Persicobacter psychrovividus: one gene and its partner. The protein of the gene in region 1 interacts with the protein of each later gene in a pairwise test. Links are inferred from orthologs where the notes say so. Each region holds a gene or a part of one and is shown on either strand. Other genes may lie near its edges.

Region 1 (6,860 bases):
TAATTATATCGATGATAGTTGGGCATATTAAAGGATTTGATAACCTATTGTTAGATCCTGTTTTCTATTTTCTAACCTCTACTTTTATTCTTATATATGTTTATATACCGGTATTTGTAATTTATTTCAATCATTTTAGTTTAAATAAAGATAGTGTGATTGCATTTGATGATGAGAATAAGCTCTATTCTTACTCAGATAGAAGTGAGGTTGTATTCTCACCCAAAGATGTTAAAATCGTTTTTATATATAAACCAAAGCATGAGGTAGATAACAGGGGGTACGCACATCCTTGGTCTAATATGAAATATGCTTTAATTGAATTAAATTGTGGAAGGGTTATTTTTTTAAGTAGTATAATGGTTCCAAACCCCCAAAGGTTATTTAGGAATTTGCCAATAGAGGTAAAAAGTTATAGATTTCCCTTTGTAAAAAGAAAATCCCTTAAGAAGTATTGCCTAAGTTAGACTTGGTACTATTTGAAGGTTATAAATTTTTAGAAGCATCTTTCTGTTATGGTATTTGGCCGATGATTAGGAGTCTTTTAGCAAGGTGCTAAATAGTGTAGACATTTATTGAACTGAAAAAGAACAGCCAAATTGCGATATTAGCCCATGCATAAATTAAAACTCAAAGCAGGCACCTTACCCTTCGTATTTTCCATTTCATTGGCTTTGGTAGGCATTTCCGCGGCGATCATTTTGATGGGCTATTACCATCGGTTGAATATGTTGAGTTGGAAAAGAGCGTTTCAAGCCTCAACATATTTAGCTGATGGTCTCCAGCTTAGCTTGGCTTTTCCCTATAAAAAGGAGGGGGTAGATACTGTTCAGTTATATGGGGAAGATATTCGCTCTAAGGTGGTGATTAGGCAGGGGGAGTGGGGCATATTGCAGCAAGTGAATGTTGGAGTAGCGAGTCACCCTTCTTTATCGAAAACCTACATCAAGGGATATCGAAATGATTCTGTAAGGAATACGGCCTTGATCTTGGCAGATAAGAATGAACCTTTGATGGTTTGTGGCAATACCCGCATTAAAGGGAATGTAGCTTTATCCAGTCCTGAAAGGACTTTTTATGTTAGACATGGAATTCATTCCATGGAAAAATAGCCCTACCTCCAATCGTAGTAACCTTACCCCTAACACTGGTCGCAGTCCCCTCGCTACAACCAACTATCAAACCCTTTCACAAACCAACAACACCTTCTCCTCTCCTACCAAAGTCGTGGCGAAAATATAAATATTCCCTCCATCCTTCAGCTTCAGCTTTTTCCGAAGATCCGCCACCGTCGCAGGGAAATTCCGGACCGTTAAATTGCCTTTGCCGTCTTTGCAATATTTCTTCAAAGCCTTTTTATTGACCGCTTCTTGCCCAATGATTTTGAATTTTCGTCCCTGAAAATCATTTACTAAGGCTTCAGAAGTATAAAGGTGAGAGTGCGGATGTAGCTTGGAGACGCCTTGCTGAACACCAATGGATTTAAATCCTCCCGCTTTCAAAATCGCGCTATTGGGCTCGTAAAGGTGTTGTTTTGGGGCGTCGCAAGGCACAATGGCTTCGGTTTCTTCTTTTAAAGAAAAGCTGAGGGTTTCTTTCTCCCCTTTCTTGGTGAAGTTCACCGCCGTGTATTGTGGGTTATCGTTGATCTTGTTTTCTAATTCAAACAATACCTCTTTGCAATCATTTTGCACCGAAACCACATGTACTTGCTGGACATATTTCAGACTGCGAATACTACTTTTGATGTCCAACATCGGCGAAGCTTTGATCCACACCTTTTTGGATTTTTGCAGGAGTAATTCTTTCAGCCCCACCACATCAGGCAGGCAATCTTCCATCTGAAAGACCTTCTGTAATTGTTCATCTCGACGGTAAGGATCAATGAAAATCAGATTGTAATGCTGATCGGGCTGTTGCTTCAAAAATTCAATGCCATCCCCAAAGTGGCAATCAATATTTTCAGCGCCCAAACATTTAAAATTGTGTTGGGTACGGTGAAATAGCGCTTCCCAAAGTTCGGTATAATCCGCTTTTTCGAAATTTCGACTGATGAAATAAGTGTCCACACCCGAGCCTCCCGTCAGGTCAAGCAGGCGATTTCCCGCCATCAACTCACCTTTGTATTTGGCAGTGATTTCTGACGAACATTGCTCCATCGACAGCAAAGGCGGATAAATAATCCCCTCACATTGCGTCCACGTCGGCAGTTTATTCACCGCTTTTTGGCGTGCCTGAATTTGCTCGACAGCCAACTGCATCGGAATATCCGGATACTGTTTGGCCTTCAGCGCCAACGAAAAAGGATCATGCGTGGCATGATCCTTTATGAATTGTTGTATATTTTTTTCTTTGAGAATTTCCCAACTCATTGTCTGAACCTTAGCTTACAAAGCCCGCATCCACAAGATGCTGAGCGATCTGCACGGCATTGGTCGCCGCACCTTTTCGCAAGTTATCAGCTACACACCACATATTCAAGGTATTTGGCTGAGATTCATCACGACGCAAGCGACCAACGAACACCTCGTTGCGGTTATGCGCATTCAATGGCATCGGATAAACGTTGTTTTGTGGATCATCTTCCAACACAACGCCTGGCGTATTTTCGATCAACTCACGCACTTCCGCCAAGGTGAAATCTTCATTGAATTCTACATTGATTGACTCCGAATGCCCGCCCATTGTTGGGATACGAACCGTCGTTGCTGTTACGGCGATGCTGTCGTCGCTGAAAATTTTCTTGGTTTCCAAAATCATCTTCATCTCCTCTTTGGTGTAGCCATTCTCCTGGAAAACATCAATATGAGGCAATACGTTCATGTCGATTTTGTGCGGGTAGCACATATCAGGAGTTTCGCCCGCACGCTCAGACATCATCTGATCCACGGCTTTTTTCCCTGAACCTGTTACCGACTGATAAGTCGAAACGACAATTCGCTTGATGCCATAACGCTCACGCAATTTAGTCAGGGCCAATACCATCTGAATGGTTGAACAGTTTGGGTTGGCGATGATTTTATCGTCAGCAGTCAATTCCGAAGCATTAATTTCTGGAACGACTAATTTTTTTGATGGATCCATTCGCCATGCAGAAGAGTTATCTACCACGAAGCACCCTACCTCAGCAAATTTCGGAGCCCACTTTAATGAGGTGCTTCCGCCTGCTGAAAAAATGGCAATATCAGGACGAGCTTCCACAGCTTGCTCCAAGGTAACCACCGTGTAGGATTTACCCATGAATTCCATCTGTTTGCCTGCAGAACGAGCTGAAGCAACGAGTAATAATTCATCGAAGGCTAACTGAAGCTCTTCGACAACCTTCAACATCTGTCCACCTACAAGACCTGTGGCACCAACAATAGCTAATTTCATTTCCTGAATAAGGTTTGTTTAAAAATTAAAGGGAGGGTCAGTGGCCTATTGTGAAATAAACACGATAGACTAATGACGGTCATGCCCTTGGTTTACAGTACAAATCTAAAAATAAAATTGAGAGTTTTATGAGTGGACAAATGCGAAATGCAATAAATCTGTGGAGTCCAACAATAATAACAATGCTTGTTATATTTATGTTTTCGAAACCCTTGTCGGGGGTGGCAAACCAGCATTGTGGCTTGGCGGAAGTACCGTTTTCTGAAGAAAACATAAATGCACCTTCGGTAGGTGGAAATGATGGCGAGAAGGTATTTGCTTCCGATGTGGAAAAGGGACAACGAAAGTCGATGTCATTTTTGGAGGCTAAAGAAGTGCATCAACAGTCGGGTGAAGATGTAATGTCATTTAATATTTACATCCTGAATGATTGGGTTCTACTAAATTTTGAACGGGAACCAGCGCAAAGCCCTGTTCAGGTATCAGTTGAAAGCATTGTTTTTGAACTCATACCTGTCGGAGGAAAAGTGTATGCTTATCAGGATACAGATGATTTGATAAGCTGGTCAGGGGAAATCATTTTTGCGGATGGGTTCACCTTTTCCGCTACTGATGTAAAGGTCGCGCCGATGATTAATAATGTCGGTTTTCCCGCTGATAATATGGCGACAGTAAGGTGGGGGATTGAGGGACTTCGCTTTATCGAAGCTGAAAATGATTTCTCGGCCATGCCCACACCAGCGGGTATTTTATTTTTATTCGAAGAGGATATTAGTAATAACAAACCGTTTTCACTTCCGATTCGGGTGGCCATGGGGAAGGATACCCTTGACCTGTCATTTTTTGAACTTACAAAAGACACCAAACGCCCTAAAGTGAGTAAGGTGACCGTGTATTCGCACAACAGTTTAGCGGTGATTTTTTCAGAGGCAATTGATCTTGCCAGCCTGTCGGATTTAGGGAATTATCAGATTGAGGGGCACTCTATTGATGTGGTGGAGGTGGAGCGTTTGACAAAAGTTTATTTACACACCAAAAATCCTATTCCTGCCGAAGAGCTTTACGCGCTCGTAATTCAGAATTTGCTGGATTTACAGGGAAATAAGATGTCAAAATCGACCACTAATTTCAGTTACGACCCCATTCCTCCGCAATTGCTTGGTGTTAATTATATGAATAAAGATTCGGTTCATTTGGTGTTCAGCGAGGCGATTACACAGGCCAATATAGTATCGGCGACGAATCAGATTTTCAGTGTGCACCGCAATGTTGTGGCCACTGCGTTTACAAATGAAAAGCTGATTTATCAGGTTGCCGATAATGCAGGAAACACATCAATTCAGACTGTTTATCGCCAAAACCCTGAATTTACAGGTGGCTATTTTACAGATGCCCACCGCATTTATTTTGATGGCCTGCCACCGTCCGATTTTAGCCCTTTTGAGCTAGTCGTAGCCCCTTCGGGAGGAGGTTTTTGGCTGGTGAATGAACAGCCGTGGTCGAATGGTGAAATGGTGCAGATTCAGAGCAATACCGACCCGATGTATCATTTTGAGTACAAATCGGGGATCGATACGGTGATCAGACCTGAAAATGGCGTGATTTCTGTGTTTTTTTCGCAGGCTGTACACAAAAAGGGACAATATTCGGTCAATGATCAATTGCCTCTGTTAGAAATATGGAATGAAGCGCAGGATAAGCTGGACCTGCTGTTGCCGTCAGCTTTGCAGCGTGCTGATACCCTGAAGCTCACTTTTACTGAAATGTATGCCGCAGATGGTTTCCCCCTACCCGATTTCCAAACCCACCTTTTTACTGATCTTCAGCCCCCTGCCCTGGATTCCCTGTGGTGGGAGGATGCCCGAACAATAGCATTTCAGTTTACAGAAACGATGGCAGACAATCCTGTCAGTGATCAAATGGTGAAAATCTCCAATTGTACGCTTTTGGATGCAGAATGGACTGATCGTACCCTGTTTGTTCATCTTGAACCATATAGTGAGGACGCAGACAGCCTTGATATCACACTTTCGTCCCTCGAAGATTTATCGGGAAACAGGATCGAGTCAATGATGTTGAGCTTGCCCCCTGCGCTTTATTTTCAGGAATTTGATTTGATCATGACGGAAGTATTGCCTCAGCCTGATGCGGGGCAAGAAGAATTTGTTGAAATTTACAATACGACGGATAAAGTCATACCCTTGTGGTTTTTCCGACTTTCAGACACCAATTCAGGGGTAGACCTGCCAAGAGTTTGGCTGAGTCCCCATGCTTTTTTTGCCATAAATGATTTAGAAGGGGTCAGTTTGAATAACGAACAGGATCAGCTGAAGATTAGCCTTGGGGAGCAGGTGATTCATCAGTTGGAGTATCAAGGGGATTGGTTTGAAGGTTTGGAGCAAAAAGGGTACAGTTTGGAGATGAGTCAGCTTCGGTATCCATGTAAACAGGCGGGGAATTGGCGCAGGAGTGCTGTTTATGGGGGAACACCCGCTTCAGCGAATAGTATTTCAGACCGTACACTTGACGATACTGCACCAAATTTGATACAGGTCTATGCGAAAGGGAATATTATTGAAATGGATTTTGATGAACCTGTAGCATCATTTTCCTGGGAGTTGGATCAGGCTGTGGAGGTGATTTCGGAACAGTTTCATGGCCAAAGTTATCAGGCTGTTTTGAAGCAACCGCTCGAAGAAGGCCGACACTATCGGTTAATCATCGATGCGCTGACCGACTGTATCGGAAATAGGAAGCCTGTTTCTTACTTTTTTGAAACCGCCCGTACGCCCGTTGCGGGGGCGCTGTGGGTGAATGAATTGCTCTTCAATCCTGTTAGTGGTGGGGTGGATTTTATTGAACTGAAGAACAAATCAGCCTTTTCGCTGGATATAAAAGGACTTCAGTTATGGCGTCAGGAGGATGTTTTTCGTTTTCCCGACGAGCTTAAACTCTTGCCCGCCAATGGGCTGGTGGTATTGACAGCTGACCGCTATCAACTGCTGCAAACGCATCCAGAAGCGCAGGAAGCCCTTGTTTATGAGATGTCGATGCCACCATTGGCAGACGATAAAGGGGATTTCAGCCTGGGGCGGGCTGATACTGTTATTTTAGATCAGGTAGCCTACAGTCATCAGTACCATCATGCCCTGCTGAACAATAAAGAGGGTGTGGCACTCGAGCGGATAGAGGCTGCAGGAACGGAGGCCTCAGGTTGGCGGTCGGTCAGTGAAAATCAAAATTTTGCAACACCGACATGGGATCATTATGCGGATGGGGCAAATTTGGTACATCAGTTCGGTTTATCATCAAATGTGCTGCATGTTGGAGGAGGAAACCAGGATGCTGCCAATTGGGTCGTTGATACCCAAGGGGAAAATTGGTTGCTGACCATCAAGGTTTACGATTTTTTTGGGCAGCTCGTCAGGACGATCGCTGAGCACGAACTGATCAGTAATAAAGCCACTTACAGCTGGTCAGGGCTT
Region 2 (6,789 bases), 1.9 Mb from region 1 along the record:
GGCGAATTTAAAACAAGCACCATTCACCGCAATGCGGTAGTCAAAAAATAATTAAGTCGTATTTCTGACAAAAGAATTGTTTTTCATATCAAAAGCATGTTTCAGATGGTTAATCTCTCGGAGGACCTTAACTATGATAAAAAAACTGTTGTTATGCTTTTGTTTTATTGGACTGATTTGCGCACCTACTTTTGCTCAAACCGACCAACCCATTACCATTAATGGACTAATTCTCGACGCAGAAACCTTGAGCCCCTTGGGTAATACCAACTTACTTGACATTCAGGAGAATAAGCGCTACGGGAAATCAGCCCAGGACGACGGCCGTTTTGTCATCAGTGCCATGCCGAACGATACAATTCACTTCTCAAGGGTAGGCTTTAAATCTTCTTATGTTGTGGTGCCACAGCAAGTGGTGGGTAATGAGTATGCCGTGATTCAGATGCTTGAACCCGACACAACGATGCTGGCCAATGTAACGATCCTTGATTACCCGACACTCGAAGATAATATTGATAATGCCATGGCGTTGGGAAGTGTAGATTCGGTGTCAGTTCCGAACGTTACCATTGTAACGGTATACCACCAGGAGCGAAATGCCTATTTTGCACAGGTATATCAGCGATTCACCAAATACTGGATGCATCACAATTATAATATCCCTAAAAATCAGTGGATCAACCCCTGGGTGTGGCGACGATTCATCAAAAATGAGCAAAGCAATAAGTATGCTTACCTGGAAATGGAAGATATGTACAACGCTGGGCCAAATCGCGACAATATTGAAAACCAATATATCCCCCCATCACGATCAATACATTATGAAATGATCCTCGCTGATCTGGAAGAAAAGGAATAGGGAGATTTGGCGGTGAAATCGATTTGTGGAGGATTTCGCTTAAATGCGGTCCAGGTCAGGATGGATTTCGAACCTGTCCTGATCCAAGTGTGCAGGGAAACGATCCCTGACCCCCTGAAGTACTTCATAAGAAAGGGTGACTACCTCAACAGATTGCGCAGTGCCCTGATTATGGATACTGAAGCCCTTTGGGCCATAGGATTGTGATCCGCCCTGATAATTCAGCCCATTGCCATCTTGACCAATACGATTGACGCCAATGGTGTAGGCCTGATTTTCAATCGCTCGGGCAGGCAGGAGGGTGTTCCAAACATGGTGTCTGCTTTCTGGCCAGGAAGAAGGATAAATGAGGACGTCATAATCCATGCTGCCGCCAGGATGTGAGATATTTCTTGACCAGATAGGAAAGCGCAGATCGTAGCAGATCAATGGACATATACGCCACCCTTCAAGCTCTACAATCAGTTTTTCATCACCAGCATGAAATGCCAGATGTTCCTTTCCCATACGGAACAGGTGTCGCTTATCATAAAAAAGAAAAGAGCCGTCTGCTTTCATCCATATCAGGCGGTTATAATAAGCACCACCTTCTTTGATGATGTAACTTCCTGTCACCACACAATTGTGCTGTGTCGCCAAGAGTTTCATCCATCGGAATGTTTTGCCATTCATATGTTCGGCCACGGCCTGATTATGCGTAAAACCAGTGTTAAACATTTCTGGCAGGACAATCAAATCAGCTTCAAACGCTTGGGCGCTGATCAATTCCTCTAAATGAGCCAGGTTGGCATCAATGTCTTCCCAGTAGAGGTCAGCTTGTACAGTAGCGATTTTCAGATCCTTTTTCATGAACATTCAAAGAAGGGAGTAATATATTAAAGTGTGAAATAGGGATTTTTTTTTCAATCAAACGATGATCCACCTCATGATTGGTGGTTAAACAAAAAAAATCCCGATAAAAAGAGCATTATCGGGATTTTTTGAGCCTATTCAGGGCTTTAAAATAAACAGTATCCTTACTTAGGGAACTTCATACGGTAATCGTGTGGAGCAACGCCCTTGGCAATATTGGTCAGTTTTTTCTTTAACAAACGCTTCTTGAAAGGGGTGAGGTAGTCGGTGAAAAGGATGCCTTCTACGTGGTCATATTCATGCTGAACGATGCGCGCACGTAAGCCATCAAATTCCTCTTCATGTTCCTGCCAGTTTTCATCGCGGTAGCGAATGAGTACTTTTTCTGGGCGCATGACAGTTTCGCGAATGCCAGGAATACTCAGGCAGCCTTCTTCGAAACCCCATTCTTCACCGTATTCCTCGATGATTTCCGGGTTGATGAACACTTTTTTGAAGCCTTCGCATTTTGGGTCTTCCTCTGCCATCGGCGAACCGTCAATCACAAAAATTCTCAAATTTTCATTGACTTGTGGGCCTGCTAAGCCAACCCCTGAGGCTTTGTACATGGTTTCAAACATGTTGGCAACCAATGCCTGTACTTCCTCATTGTTTTCTTCAATATCTACGGCTAACTTTTTCAATACCGGCATGCCATAGGCGGTAATCGGTAAAATCATTTGTGTATGCTTTGTAAGATTGTAATTAATTTTCAATTCGTCGGTATCGGGCACTTTGGCCCTACTTTAGATTAACTCCAAAATACACCAAAGCGTTTGTTAATTTTTATTTCCTTCCCAACGGTTGCGGTGGCTATTTAACTAAGGTAATGCCTTCTTTATCGAGGGTGATTTTGCCTGCCTTATACAAGCCTCCAAGTACTTTTTTAAAGGTACGTTTGGACATCTGAAAAACCTCTTTAATTTCTTCCGCATTAGATTTGTCATGGTAAGGTAAAAAACCTCCAGCTTCTTCAAGCTTACCAATAATATCATCTGTAGAATTCACTACGGCCTCATAACCTTCCTGTTGCAGGGTCAGGTCAAGTTTTCCGTCCTCACGGATGGTCTTGATGAAACCTTCAACACGGTCGCCAGGGCGCACGAATTTAAATACCTGATTGTCAAAAAGCATTCCTTCATACTGCCCATCAACAACTACCGTATAGCCAAGTGGCGTTTTACGATAGATCATCATGTCAACTTTTTGTCCTTTTTCCAGCCCTTCGAGATCACGGTTGAAAAAAGATTTAATCTTTGAGGATGCGATGATGCGGTCGGATTTATGATCATGGATGATCTGAACGACATACTTGCGCCCTTTCTCCATGTTTTCATCCATTTCACTCTTAGGAACCAAAAGGTCTTTATCAAGACCCCAGTCTAAAAATGCACCAAATTTGGTGAGATCCACACACATTAGTGTAGCCATTTCCCCTACTTCAGCCTTCGGGGTTTGTGTGGTGGCGGTCAGACGATCCTTAAAATCTCGATAAATGAATACCGAGAGCTCTTGTCCGATTTCCATATCGGATTTGACAAATTTGTTTGGCAAAAGGATATCCCCCTGATCAGAATCAAGGATTAATCCAAATGGAATTTGTCGTAAGATCTTAAGCGTATTTGTTGCTCCGATTTTTAACATTCTACAAAGATACGAAAAAACGTGGCATCCATTCGTTCCGATACTAATAATTATCAGATATATTCCCCAGCGGTTATTCTTCTTCGGAAGGCAGTTCGCCGTCGGTGAAATCCACCGTTATGCTGAATACGCCCTGTTTTACATTAAAAGAGTGGTTGCATTCTCCAGTACCGAAATTGATCTGTCGGGTGTGGCCCTGGTATCGTAAAATCTTTTCGCCTTGCGAAGGCATCAGGAAGTTTTGTGTCAGGCAGTTGTAAGAATGGAGTAGGGCGTTGTTTTCCATAACCTCGACCTGATAGTCTTCTCCCTTTGCCGTAACCCCCGTGCTTTCTCCCCAGGTTTTGCGCTCAAGTCCAATATAGGTATCGTCCGCGACGTTGGAAGTCTGCGTAAATTCACCGTTTCTTTGGGTACTGAGGCTGCCGTTGGTCATGACAATATTCTCCTGCTGAAGGCGGTAAATCTTGGCATCAATGGTGTCTGATTCAGAAATGTTCTCCAAATACTGGGTGCCAAAGAAGTTGTAATCATTGACACGGTAATTATCAAAATCGATCCTCAGCTTGGCACCGCGTTTGTGTGGGAATGCTTTGGGGGAGTCAATGCCACCACTGTACGTGATGATGATTTTCCCACTGTGGTTGAGTTCCCGAATCAGGCAGTCCTCATTAAAATCAAGGGTCAGCTTGTTTAAGTTGGGGTCCCAGATGGAGGTGTAACAATGCGGATTCTCCTCGTCCTCTTTGGTGTCCAAAGCCACAATGGCTTCATCGGTGATACTCATGGCATCGTACAGCAAAATATCTAACTGAAGGTCTTCGGCAATACTGCCGTCAGAGAATAAATCGGCAGCTGATTCCAACTTGTCAATGGGTGAGCATGAGCTTATACAGAGGCAAATACAGAGCAGCAGGCTAAAAAAACAGGGATAAAAAGTGGAGGCTGATTTCATGTCAAAATAATTTTCAGTGGGGTAAAATGGGAAATTAAAAATCTGTTTTCGGGCGATCGCTGGCAGGTTCGGCGCTGTTGTCCTGTTCCTGGTCGTCTGCGGAAAGCCCTTTTGGAGCCAAAGGGGAAAGTCGTATTTTGAGTGTTTTCGTATTATCTTTTCTGCGTTTTTTAAATGGGTTGAAAGAGCGCAACAGGTCCTCGAAGGAGTTGAAGGTCGCCGTGTGCAATAAGGAGACCCCCGTAGTGGTGGTGTTGGCTTGGTTCAGGGAAGCATCGAGGTTGGAATAATTATTTCGGGTGTACATTTTTACCCGATATTTCCCTGAGGGTGTCAGTAGATATTCCACCGACCAGTCACCAGCGATAGAGGCAAAATCTACCTTCGATTGCTCATTGGTGAAACCGCCGTCGCGAGAAACCCGCAAGCGCCCATCGAGGAAGGTATAGCCCAGCCGTAGCTGGAAGGTATTGACCGCATCGGCATCCATTTGCCCCAGATCCAGGGCTATGGAGAGGTTGTCGTCCACCTGATTAATCCAGTAACTCAGCTGGTTGGAGACAAACTCACTCAGACTGTTACCCACCGTATTGGAGGTGTTGAAGGAGTTGGCAGGGGCCAGCGATCCGAGGACGATGAGTGAGAACACCTGACGTTTCATTTCCTGCTCATTAACATGAATGTTGTTTTTGAAACCATTCACATAAGTGTCAAGGCTGATATTTGACCCGTTGCTTGCCGTAAAGGTGCTCGGGTATTTATCCAGGTTAATATCGAAGCTAAGCTCGGGCTTCATCATCGGGCCATTGAGTTTCAGCAACACTTTGGCAGGGTAACGACGACGAATTTCTGGACTTTCCGCATAAGTGGTGTCCACAATGGCCGTCAGGTTGGTGAGCTGGTCATATTCAGCATCGATATGCAATTGCGCCTGATAGGGGTCGCCATTCCAGCTGATGGTACTCTCGGGCTTAATGATAAATTCTTTGTTGATAATATTGGACAAGGTGAAATTATAGGACCCCTGCGTAAAGGAAAGGTCACCGAATACACTCATGTCGCCCTGTCGGTTGATCTTCAGCTCGAGGTTTCCATTTCCTCGGCCCTGAATAATATCTCCCGCCTGCAAATCAAAAATCAACTGCCCAAAGGCATCGGGCGTTACCTTAAATTTAAAGTCATAGTTTACACCTTTAACCTGTACCTTTTTCACTTCCTGCTGAAAAACATTTTTCAGGAAATCAAACTCGTTCTTTCGGGCCTTAAAGGTGATGTAATCCTGATTACCGACTTCCTCTGAACTGGACTCCAGCGGGATATTGAACTTGGTGTTTTTGCGCGTCTCCATATTGGCCGAAATATTAAAATTGTCGATCGGGCCAAAGAAGCGCATATTCCCCGAAGCGTATGCTTTACCGTAATACAGGCTGTTGTCTTTTGCAGTGGTGTTCAGCACCATCAGGTTATTGAAATTGGCATTGATGTTAAAGTCAAAATTTCGCAAGCCATGGTGCGTGATCTCGCCTGTCACATTACCAAAATTCCCCTCGGTATCTCTTACCGACAAGCCCTGAAATACAAATTTGTCGGGCTGAATCAGGATGGCGCCATTGGCACGGTAGCGGGTCTGTAGATAATCGACTTTTACCGTAGCGGTATCAATCATCATTTTTCCGTTAATCACTGGTTTGCTCAAATTGCCTGTTACATCGACAAAGCCCGAAGTGGTACCATTGAAATCAGAGGCATAATCCTTCAAAAATGGCTCTGCCACGGCGATGGGCAGGTCTTTGATTTTAAGCGCCAAATCGAGGGTCTGCTTCTTTCGATAAGGGTAATAGGCTCCTTCGAGGGTCAGGAATTGCTGACGCTTTCGGCTTCCGCGGAAGGTAATGTCAAGCTTTGATTCGTCGTTATCCCAAATAGCCTGCCCTTTCATTCGGCCCAGGGGCAAATCGTTGAAGCTGAAATTATCGATGAAAAGGCGATTCTGGATCAGTGGGACGGTGTAGAAATTTTTCATCGTCAGGGAACCGTTGAAAATACCATCGACTTCGGTGTCAATAAAATTTTCAAGGTGGTTGAGCTCGAAATCCTCTACAATCAACTGAAACTCCTTGTTGGGCTGCTCAGAAATCCCTCCTTTTATGGCCAGTTTCTGACGGCTACTCTGAAGAACCACATGACTGAAATCGATATTCTTGCCATTGAGCGTAATGGTGTTTTTTGGATCGAGCTGCCAGTCGTCGCCAAAAATATGGAGCTCTGGCGCTTTGGTGCTCATAATGGTTTGCCCATCCAGAAAGTCGAGGTGACCAATGAGGTCCACTTTGTTTTTTGTTTTATTTTGTTTGATCTGAAAAAGGTAGTCCATCTTACGGTCAAACCAGTTCAGCTCGGTTACCAGGTTGTTGGTATTCAGTGTTTTGAAAAAGGTCTG

Evidence for each region.
Region 2: the proteins of AABK40_RS12325 (region 1) and def interact in binary tests that used the Escherichia coli proteins (3 or more experiments, as listed by UniProt). The link is inferred for Persicobacter psychrovividus from one-to-one orthologs.

Annotation. Positions count from the first base shown.
Region 1 is NZ_AP025292.1:2,875,624-2,882,483, reverse strand. Bases 1,380-4,310 are described here. They hold AABK40_RS12325 (aspartate-semialdehyde dehydrogenase), read right to left. Parts: upstream 3,376-4,310; coding sequence 2,383-3,375; downstream 1,380-2,382. Other genes in these bases: AABK40_RS12320 (lamin tail domain-containing protein), read left to right, coding at 3,558-4,310; AABK40_RS12330 (class I SAM-dependent methyltransferase), read right to left, coding at 1,380-2,372. In the rest of the region: AABK40_RS23940 (PH domain-containing protein), read left to right, coding at 1-467; AABK40_RS12335 (hypothetical protein), read left to right, coding at 615-1,112; more of AABK40_RS12330, read right to left, coding at 1,179-1,379; more of AABK40_RS12320, read left to right, coding at 4,311-6,860.
Region 2 is NZ_AP025292.1:979,883-986,671, forward strand. Bases 654-3,513 are described here. They hold def (peptide deformylase), read right to left. Parts: upstream 2,431-3,513; coding sequence 1,876-2,430; downstream 654-1,875. Other genes in these bases: AABK40_RS04455 (hypothetical protein), read left to right, coding at 654-859; AABK40_RS04460 (amidohydrolase), read right to left, coding at 899-1,708; AABK40_RS04470 (CvfB family protein), read right to left, coding at 2,564-3,394; AABK40_RS04475 (hypothetical protein), read right to left, coding at 3,468-3,513. In the rest of the region: AABK40_RS04450 (hypothetical protein), read left to right, coding at 1-51; more of AABK40_RS04455, read left to right, coding at 134-653; more of AABK40_RS04475, read right to left, coding at 3,514-4,259; AABK40_RS04480 (translocation/assembly module TamB domain-containing protein), read right to left, coding at 4,384-6,789. UniProt on the Escherichia coli protein: Removes the formyl group from the N-terminal Met of newly synthesized proteins. Requires at least a dipeptide for an efficient rate of reaction. N-terminal L-methionine is a prerequisite for activity but the enzyme has broad specificity at other positions.